DNA from 2 places in the Clostridium sp. Marseille-P299 genome. Region 1 is predicted to be linked to the other one. Evidence: riboswitches for the same ligand, from Rfam matches in the RefSeq annotation. Region 1 holds a riboswitch; the other holds the start of a gene.

Region 1 (5,004 bases):
TAGCTGGGCCAAATATTATAGGTGTAAATGCAGGAGCTGGCTTCGCTATTGTATTATTTAGTTCCATATTTCCTTATAGTATATCAGCACTACCTTTCGTTGCCTTTATTGGAGCTTTAATCACTGTACTTCTTGTCTATTATATGGCAAGAAAGACAGGAGTTTCTAAAATAACATTAGTTTTAGCTGGAATAGCGATTAATAGCCTTTTAAATGCTGCTTCTGATGCAGTAATTACCTTTGTGCCAGATGCATTGGTAAATAGTTATGCATTTCGTATTGGTGGTTTAAGTGGAGTAAATAGCAAAGTTTTAATTCCTGCTTGTATCTGTATTGGTATTAGCATTTTAGTAGCAATATGTTTGCATAATGAAATGGATGTTCTATCACTTGGAGAGGATACTGCAAAAAGTTTGGGCTTGCCAGTTGGATGGTATCGCTTTTTACTTTTATTACTTGCGGCTATGCTTGCAGGAGCCTCGGTAAGTTTTGCAGGTTTATTAGGTTTTGTAGGATTAATCATTCCACATATTTCACGACACTTTGTTGGGTCAGAAGGTAAATATCTGCTTCCTACATCGGCGCTATTAGGTGCAAGCTTTCTAACCTTTTGTGATTTGGTTGCAAGGAAATTATTTGCACCATATGAAATTTCAGTAGGAATTATCTTATCATTTCTTGGTGCACCTTTCTTCTTATATCTATTAATACGAAAGAGAGGAAAAGGATTCCATGATTAGTTTAAAAAATATAAAAGCCGGATATGGACAAAAGATTACATTAGACAATATCAACTATGACTTTTCAGAAGGTAAAATAACTGCAATAGTTGGTATGAATGGCTGTGGGAAAAGTACATTACTAAAGACTATGGTTGGATTAATGACACCCTTAAATGGTCAGGTTTTTATTGACAATCAGGATATCAAGTTATTATCTGACCAAAAAAGAGCACAGCAAATTGCATACTTACCTCAAAATCGAAACGTTCCTGTAATAAGTGTTGGCCGTATGGTTTTACATGGTAGATTTCCGTATCTATCTTATCCAAGACGTTATAAAAAAGAAGATTATGATATTGCAAATCGTGCCATGGAACGAATTGGAATTACAGCGTTAAAAGACAGGAATATGGCAGAGTTATCAGGTGGAGAACGTCAAAAGGTGTATTTAGCCATGGCATTTGCACAAGAAACAAAAACTATTTTACTAGATGAGCCTACGACGTTTTTAGATATTAATTATCAGTTAGAAATAATGAAATTATTAACTGACTTAAAAAACGAGGGTAAGACTGTAATAACTGTTATCCATGATATTGGAGCAGCATTATCAATTGCTGATCAAATCGTAGTTATGGAAGCTGGTAAAATTAAAATGAGTGGTGTGCCAGAAAAGATTTATGAATCTGGGATATTAGAACAAGTATTTCATATAAAAGAACATTGCTTTTTCGATGAAAATAAGAAAAAGCATTACTATTTTACCTTTAAATCGTAATATTATATTATTAATTATCATATTTTTGAATCCACATGAATAGAATTAATTATGAAATACAAGCATGGGGTTCGTATATTAATATAGAAGCTAAGATAGGCAATTGCCCCAAAACGCATGAGGCACCTGCCTAACTTGAGAAATTGACATTTTATAGATTATCATATAAAATGGGTTGAAAAATATTATTAGGTGTACGTTATATGTATATATAACTGTAAGAATAGGGAAGTTGGGTGAAATACCCACGCGGTACCGCCGCTGTATTAGTATCAGAGCTATCATATATGCCACTGTGGTTACACACGGGAAGGCATGATATGCTTGATGACGCTTAAGCCAGAAGACCTGCCTAATAATCATAGAAGTTAAGTATTCGTTATTAATTGTAATACTAACTTCAAGTTGCACAGCTACGGATTATAGCAGGTGTAATAAAAGTAGCTGCTCTTTTGTAAGCTTTTTTATGATGCCTTTTCTATTATAGAAAAGGTTTTTTTATTTCATAGAAGATCAACAGCAATTTTGTTAAAAAGAGCAGATACCTTATTATAAAGAACTCTAGAAAAGATGGAGTTCTAGGTTGAAAAAAATCATTTCAACCGGCAAAAAGCATATAACATACTTTTTGCTTAGGAATAGCTGCCTAGTGGTAGCAAGGAGGTCTATAATGACAAGAAAAGAAAAACAATGGATTGCTTTGTCAATCCTCATTGCATGCCTTTTTGGTGTAACACAAAAAGCTTATGCGATGCACATTATGGAAGGGTATTTACCTTTTGGATTTTGTATTGCATGGGGGGTAATATGCTTACCATTTTTAGTAACAGGTTTCATTAGAATCAAGAAGATTATAGTAAACCAACGAAAAACTTTATTAATTTTAGCTATGGTTGGGGCTTATGCTTTTGTGCTTTCTGCATTAAAAATCCCAAGTGTTACAGGTTCCTCAAGTCATCCAACTGGAACAGGGCTGGGGGCAATATTATTTGGTCCGACGCCTATGGCTGTAATTGGAGTCATTGTACTATTATTTCAGGCTATTTTATTAGCTCATGGCGGGTTAACGACTTTAGGTGCAAATACTTTTAGTATGGCGGTTGCAGGGCCAATTGTCAGTTTTGGAATATATAAATTATGTAGTAGATTAAAAATAAATAAACTCGTAGGAATATTTTTAGCAGCTTCAATTGGGGATTTATTTACATATTGTATGACAAGTTTTCAATTAGGTTTCGCATATCCAAGTGAAGTCGGTGGAGTGATTGCTTCCGTTGGCAAGTTTTTAGGAATATTTGCAGCAACTCAAATTCCTTTAGCAATCATAGAAGGAATATTAACCGTTGTGGTAGTGATTGGTTTAGAAACCTATGCAAAACCAGAATTAACGGAGTTAAAGTATTTTAAAAATTATGCCAGTTCTGTGGAACGATAATGGAGGTTCGTATGCAAAAAAGAGGGAAACTAGTTCTTATATTATTAGTTTTATGTGTAATGATTACAGTGATACCATTGATTTTAATTAAAGACTCAGAGTTTGGAGGTGCTGATGGAGCAGCAGAAGAAATAATAACTGAAATTAAGCCAGACTATGAACCATGGGCAGCGAGTTTGATCGCGCCCCCTGGAGGAGAAACTGAAAGTTTACTGTTTTGTTTACAAGCAGGAATCGGTTGTATTATACTAGGATATGGTTTTGGATACTTAGTAGCTAGGAAAAAATATGCATAATCATATGCTTCATATTGACACAATAGCGCAAAACTCCAAATTAAATAATGTAAATCCAGGGTTAAAGATTGGTGTTGGTATTTTATCATTGATTTTGTGTGTTTTATCAGAAGCTTGGGTATTTCATATAATGATTGCCGTCATTATGATGATTACTGTGATAAGATACTCACATCTTAAAATTAATAATTACATCAGATTGTTATTAGTACCATCCCTATTTATACTGTTAAGTGGTATTGCAATATTGATTCTATTTTCTCCTGTAAAACTCGGTTTTTTAGATATCCCCTTTGCAGGTTGGTATTTATCAATTACTGTAAACTCACTTAGTAAAACATTAATAGTAATCATAAGAGCATACGCATCCATAACCTGCTTATTTATGATTAGTTTAACAACACCAATGTCAGACATCATACATGTATGTAGACAAATCAAAATACCTGAAATTATAATAGAATTAATGTATCTTATCTACCGATTTATAATGATATTATTCGATGCCCACAGTAAAATGACGATAGCAGCGGATAGCAGGCTAGGATATATAAATCTTAAAAATACTTATATTTCGATGAAAGGGATTGCTATGAATTTATTATCTCTTTCCTTTCAAAAGGCATCCGTAAGTTTTGATGCTATGGAATCACGTGGGTATATCGGTAAGTTAAATTTTTATAGGGAAGATAAACCAATACATAAAAAAGAACTTATCTTATCAATTGTATATCTAATTCTTATTGGTTTTGTTTTTCTTATAGAGAGGAAATTGTAATGAAGGAGTGTATATTAGAATTAAAAAATGCTTCTGTTTCCTATGATGGAGAGCATCAGGCACTGCATAATATTAATGTTAAAATTAATAAAGAGGAGCGTATTGCTGTGTTAGGAAACAACGGAGCCGGAAAATCAACCTTTTTCCTTTGTCTAAATGGGGTTTTACCACTCCAAAATGGAGAGTTAATTATAAATGAATATAAAATTAAACGCCAGAAAAAAGACTTAGCAATGCTTCGAGAAAAAGTTGGGTTTGTATTTCAAGATCCAGATAGCCAAATGATAGCTACTACCGTTGAAAGTGAAATTTCCTTTGGCTTAATGAATAGAAATTTACCTAAGGAAGAAGTAAAAAATAGAATAAATCAAATCCTTCAAGAACTTGATTTAGATAAATTAAGAAAGACAGCTCCACATTATTTAAGTGGCGGTGAGAAGAAAAGAGTCAGTATAGCCGATATTTTAGTTATGAATCCAGAGGTACTTTTGCTAGATGAGCCAACAGCCTCCTTAGATGGTAAGAATATTAGAGTATTTGAAGAAATTTTAAAGGGGCAATCATTAAAAGGAATCACTATTCTTAGTTCCACTCATGACATTAATTTTGCTTGGAAATGGGCGAATCGCATTTTAGTATTTCATGAGGGTGAAATAATAGCGGATGATATACCTGAAAAGATATTTGCAAATGAAGAACTTCTTGTCAAAGCTTCATTAAAAAAACCAGCTTTGTATCAGTTTACTGAGTTGATATGTAAGAAGTTTAATAAAGATTTACCTTTCATGATACCTAAGGATGAGAAACAATTAGAGGGGCTTATTACTCAAGTAAGTACAATGCATATTTAACATAAAGAGACTGGAAATAGGATATAATTAGATTCTCTTTTGAGCTTTGTTACAGACTATATAAAAGATAAATCAGTTGAGGATAAATTGAACAGATAAATTTAATAGATAAAGAAAATAGGAAAAATAGATAAATAGTATAGT
Region 2 (5,004 bases), 1.5 Mb from region 1:
TCAGACTTTCCACTACCACTTCCACCAGTTACTAATATAAGCATGGAATTCTCCTCCTTACTACTGCAAGTTAAATTGCTTATATTCCTCAATTTCAATTTCTTTAAAGGTACTCATCTTTTGATATACTTCTACCGCCATATTCAGTATAGGTAACACAGCAATGGCTCCTGTACCTTCTCCTAAATACATGTCACATGTAATAAATGGTTTCATTTGCAAAGCTTCTAAAACCATTCTTCCTGCAGGTTCTTTGGATTCATGAGAAGGAAACATATAATATCTAGCCTTTGGCTCTATTGTTACCGCAAGTAGCGCTGCCACTGAGGAAATAAAGCCATCAATTACAATTGGAATTTTATAAATTGCACCACCTAAAAATACACCAACTAAACCAGCGATATCATATCCGCCTAGCTGTGAAAGTAAATTGATTGCACTTTGGGCACCATTTACTTTTATAGTATCCCTTTTTACAGAAATCATATCTTCTGAATACATATCTAGAGAAGCCATATCCAGAGAACCCATTTCTTTAGAACTCATTTCTTTAGAATCCAAACCTTTTAAACTATTTCTATAATTATTTTCAATAGAATAATATCGTTTAATTGCTCGCTTAATTGCTTTAATTTTTAACTCCAGTGATGAATTTGAAAGTCCAGCACCTTTTCCTGTGACATTTTCAACTTCTTGCCCTAATAAAACTGCGGCAAGTGCACTGCTAGGCGTAGTATTTCCAATTCCCATTTCACCTGTTGCTAATATCTCATAGCCTTTCTTTTTTAAATCCCTAACACTGTCAATTCCAACCTGTACTGCGTTTTCGCATTGTTCTATACTCATTGCTGCTTCTTTTGCAATATTTAAAGATCCCATGGCAATTTTACGATCCACTAAAGTTAAAGGTTTTAACTCCTTTTCTTTCACCGGACTTGTTTTCATCCCAATATCAATCGGAAAAACATCAACACCTATAGTATCTGCCATGGCATTTACGCTAGTTTTTCCTTTGGTAAAATTCGTTGCTACAACATTGGTAACTTCATACCCTGTTTGTGTAACACCTTCCTCTACGACTCCGTGGTCAGCACACATAATAACTAGTCCAGCTTTTTTCACAGAAACTTTATTTGCATTTCCAGAGATTCCTGCAAGACGTATTACTGCTTCCTCAAGTCTTCCAAGACTTCCAAGTGGCTTTGCAATGGAATCCCATCTTAACTTTGCATTCTTTTCTGCTTCTGCTACAGGAGCAGATATGGTTTGAAATTGTTCATAAAATGTCATGTTTCTACTCATACCTTTCAAAATTATTCATAAAATGAGTAATATAAATTATTACATCGAAAAAAGCCTCAGAGGTGAATGCAATCTGCCCTGCATGTTTCCTCTGAAGCTATCTAATTTATTTATTTTCAAATGCTTCTGGATGGAATATCATCGCTAATTCACGCATTCCTTCAGCATTACGATTTCCTTGACGACTTAAAATATTTTCATCAATTGTATATACTTTTCCATTTTTAACAGCAGTTAAATCTTTATAATTATCAGCTGTCATAAAATCATCTTTATAGTATTCAGGCATAACAATAATGTCTGGATCTGCTTCCATTAAGCTTTCTAAAGAATAGGACCATCCGGAAACATCCTGTGCTATATTCTTACCACCTGCCATTGTAATCAACTGGCCAATAAATGTATCTCCACCTGCTGTATAATCGCCGCTTTCGCCATATCCTACAACATAATATACACTTGGTGCTTCAAGGTCTTTTACTGCTGCAACAGTCTCATCAATGCTAGCTTTCATTTCATCTACAACTTTTGTAGCATTTTCTTTAAGATTTAACATGTCTCCTAATGTTTCAATCATTGTATAAACACCAGTTACATCATGTTCTTCATATAAAACAACTACTTTTATTCCAAGGTCTGTTAATTGCTTTTCTGACTCCTCAAGGAAGTGAGTTGAAGCAATTACTACATCTGGCTCTAAGCTAATTATTTTTTCGATATCAGGAGTATAAAGAGTCCCAATACTCTCAACGTTTTGTGCTTCTTCTGGATAATCACAATAATCTGTACGTCCTACAAGGCGATCTCCTGCTCCAATTGCATAAACTAACTCAGTAATGTTTGGTGCAACGGAAACGATTTTTTGAGGCTCGCTCTCAAATGTAATTTCTGTTCCATTGGAATCTTTAATTGTTAACGGATAACTAACTGCACTTGTATCTTCTGCACTATTCGTTGGTTCTACGCTTGGTTCATTGGTAGGTTCCACTGTAGTTGTTGGTGTTGTATTTTTATCTGATACGTTATCTGCCTTTGTTCCGCATCCGACAAATGAAAGTACCATAGCCATTGCTAAAAGCACTGTCAAAATCTTTTTCATATTCTTCATATTTATCTCCTTTTCTTTCCTCTTCCCTCCGAAGAAGATGATATATGAATCAAATGGCAGGTTTCCTGGCTCTTGGTCATTTTACTCACTGTCGCCTTCTCAAATAGATATCTTATGCTTAACCGTAATCATATGATTTCGGCAGATGGTTAAACACTTAATATTTATTCAATGGCCTATAACAGCTTTCATCCCAATCACAGTAGCGGGGGCTGTCGTGGATTTGCACCACATTCCCTTTTAACTTCCTATTGGAAGCACCACTTGATAAGTTACGCGATAATTATATACTCTAAGCACAACATTTTCAAGTTGATACTTTAAATTGCAGTATAAAATTATTCAAAGTCCTTGATATATTGCTATATATTGTATCGCTTTGTAAGTGAAATTCAGCTTATTAATGTATATAGTCTTCAATAAGTACAGTCATTATTCCTCCGCAAACCATTCCTTCCTCTTCGGCAGCATCCCCTGTTAAGTCCACATCCACCACTTGGTATGATTTAGATCCAATCAGCCTTCTTGCTGTTCCAAGCACCGCTGCTTCGCTACAACCGCCACCAATACTTCCTAAAATTCTTCCATCTGCATAAACGATCATCTTTGCACCCGCTCCTCGTGGAACCGATCCTTTTGAACTAATGATTGTAAGGATTGCTTTTGGTACATCAACTTCATTTGCTAAAACCCTCATTACATCGTAATCTACATCCGAACGATTGGTTGTTTTTTTCTCTGCTTTTCCAATTCTTTTATGAGCTATTAATTCTGCCATAATGGAAATCGCAATTTCTTCTGGTGTTATTGCACCAATACTAAGACCTATTGGGGTATGGACACGGTTCAGTCTTTCTCTATCAATGCCCTCTTCTACTAAAGTTTCTTTTACAATGGCTGTTCTGCGCTTCGAACCAATCATGCCAACATAGGAAGGTTCACTTCCACTGCATATTTGTTTTAAACATGTTGCATCATAACGATGTCCTCTTGTTATAATTACGACATAATCACTTTCTTTTAGTTTTAAACTATCCAAAGCATGCTCAAAACTATCGCATATGACTTCTTTCGCCAAAGGGAATCTTTCGGTATTGGCAAAACTTAATCGGTCATCGACAACAACTACTGAAAAACCAATTTTAGCAGCAAATTCCACTACTGGTAATGCTACATGGCCTCCACCAAGAACAATTAAGCGTTCTTCAGGAAAAAATGGCTCTACAACTGTAGAAGTGTCGTTATTTGTATAAACATAAGGAATTCCTAGCTCAAATGCCTTTTTTTCTTCCTCATTCATTGTATCTTGTAACAGGATGTTTTTTTCTATCTCGTTCATACTTCCCTGTTTGTTACTAAACTTAGTGCTTAAACATGCCTTGTTACCTTCTAGTACAACTTCTAGTAATTCTTTATATATATTATTATTTTTATTTAAATATTCCATATATTCATCTTCCTCTGTAATTTATATTTTATTCTTTAAATTTCTATTATGATAAGGCCTTTATTAATGAATTTATCCCTAATAATAAAATACCATCCTAAGTCTTCAGATTATCACTTATGGACAATTTTTTCAACTACCTTTCATTTTTCCAATCTACTAACTACTCTATTTCCTATATTTTCACAAACAAACTTTATTCCTTGCTTGACTCTAACACTGAATAATAGTATATTACAAGAAAAATGGTTATATTTATTTATCATAAGATTATAATTTACATATCATAAGTTTACAAAGTTAAATTATAAAATGAGCATCATAAATTACAATCTTATATAAATTCTTATTTAAACGCTTATTTATATGTTCATTTTTTGGCTAGATGCGCAGTTTATGCGCTAGAAAGAAGGTTATATGATAAAGACGATTTATATAGCAGCTGGATGTTTTTGGGGTAGCGAGAAGTATTTTTCCTTAATAAAAGGAGTTATTAGCACAAAAGTTGGTTACGCAAATGGTAGCACATTAAACCCAACCTACGAAGATGTATCCTATCATAATTCAGGTCATGCTGAGGCCGTAGAAATCCGCTATGATGACACGATCCTTCCACTTGAAAAGCTCTTAACTCTTTACTATGAGATAATAGATCCAACTTCAGTAAACAAACAAGGAGCAGATCGTGGTGTACAGTATCGTACTGGTATTTATTATGTAGATGAAGCTGATTTAATTATCATTCGCAGTTCACTTGAAACACTAGCTACAAAATATGATAAGCCAATTGCCATAGAAGTAGGCCCTCTTCTTCATTTTTTTGATGCTGAGGAATATCATCAGAAGTATCTTGATAAAAACATAAATGGATATTGCCATATTGGTCAAAGTGCTTTTGAACATGCGAGAAATGCATAATGTTTATTTATAATTAATCTTGAAGCATGTTATTATGTTAAGAGAAATAATCATAACAAATTAAAAAGAAAATGGGTATGACAGGATACGATTTATCGTTAGTTATTAATTCTGTCACTCCCATTTTCTTTATTTTTAATAATGTTCACAATATATTAACAGTTTCATCAAACTTTAATCACAGGTTAGCGTTATAGTTATATTAACACTCAAGGTCCCCCACCTTGTT

What was found. Region 1 has a riboswitch for cobalamin ahead of BN4220_RS14960 (energy-coupling factor ABC transporter permease). Riboswitches for the same ligand answer to the same signal wherever they lie in the genome.
Region 2: it holds a riboswitch for cobalamin, as region 1 does, so the genes downstream of both, BN4220_RS09025 (ABC transporter substrate-binding protein) here and BN4220_RS14960 (energy-coupling factor ABC transporter permease) in region 1, are expected to answer to the same signal.

Annotation. Positions count from the first base shown of each region.
Region 1 is NZ_FJVE01000007.1:1,618,562-1,623,565, forward strand. It holds gene BN4220_RS14950 (FecCD family ABC transporter permease) at 1-740, shown strand, start outside; gene BN4220_RS14955 (ABC transporter ATP-binding protein) at 733-1,500, shown strand; cobalamin riboswitch at 1,674-1,871, shown strand; gene BN4220_RS14960 (energy-coupling factor ABC transporter permease) at 2,171-2,935, shown strand; gene BN4220_RS14965 (energy-coupling factor ABC transporter substrate-binding protein) at 2,947-3,231, shown strand; gene cbiQ (cobalt ECF transporter T component CbiQ) at 3,224-4,009, shown strand; gene BN4220_RS14975 (energy-coupling factor ABC transporter ATP-binding protein) at 4,009-4,860, shown strand.
Region 2 is NZ_FJVE01000007.1:167,186-172,189, reverse strand. It holds gene BN4220_RS09035 (bifunctional adenosylcobinamide kinase/adenosylcobinamide-phosphate guanylyltransferase) at 1-44, opposite strand, end outside; gene BN4220_RS09030 (nicotinate-nucleotide--dimethylbenzimidazole phosphoribosyltransferase) at 61-1,290, opposite strand; gene BN4220_RS09025 (ABC transporter substrate-binding protein) at 1,409-2,410, opposite strand; cobalamin riboswitch at 2,448-2,690, opposite strand; gene BN4220_RS09020 (XdhC family protein) at 2,811-3,857, opposite strand; gene msrA (peptide-methionine (S)-S-oxide reductase MsrA) at 4,278-4,775, shown strand.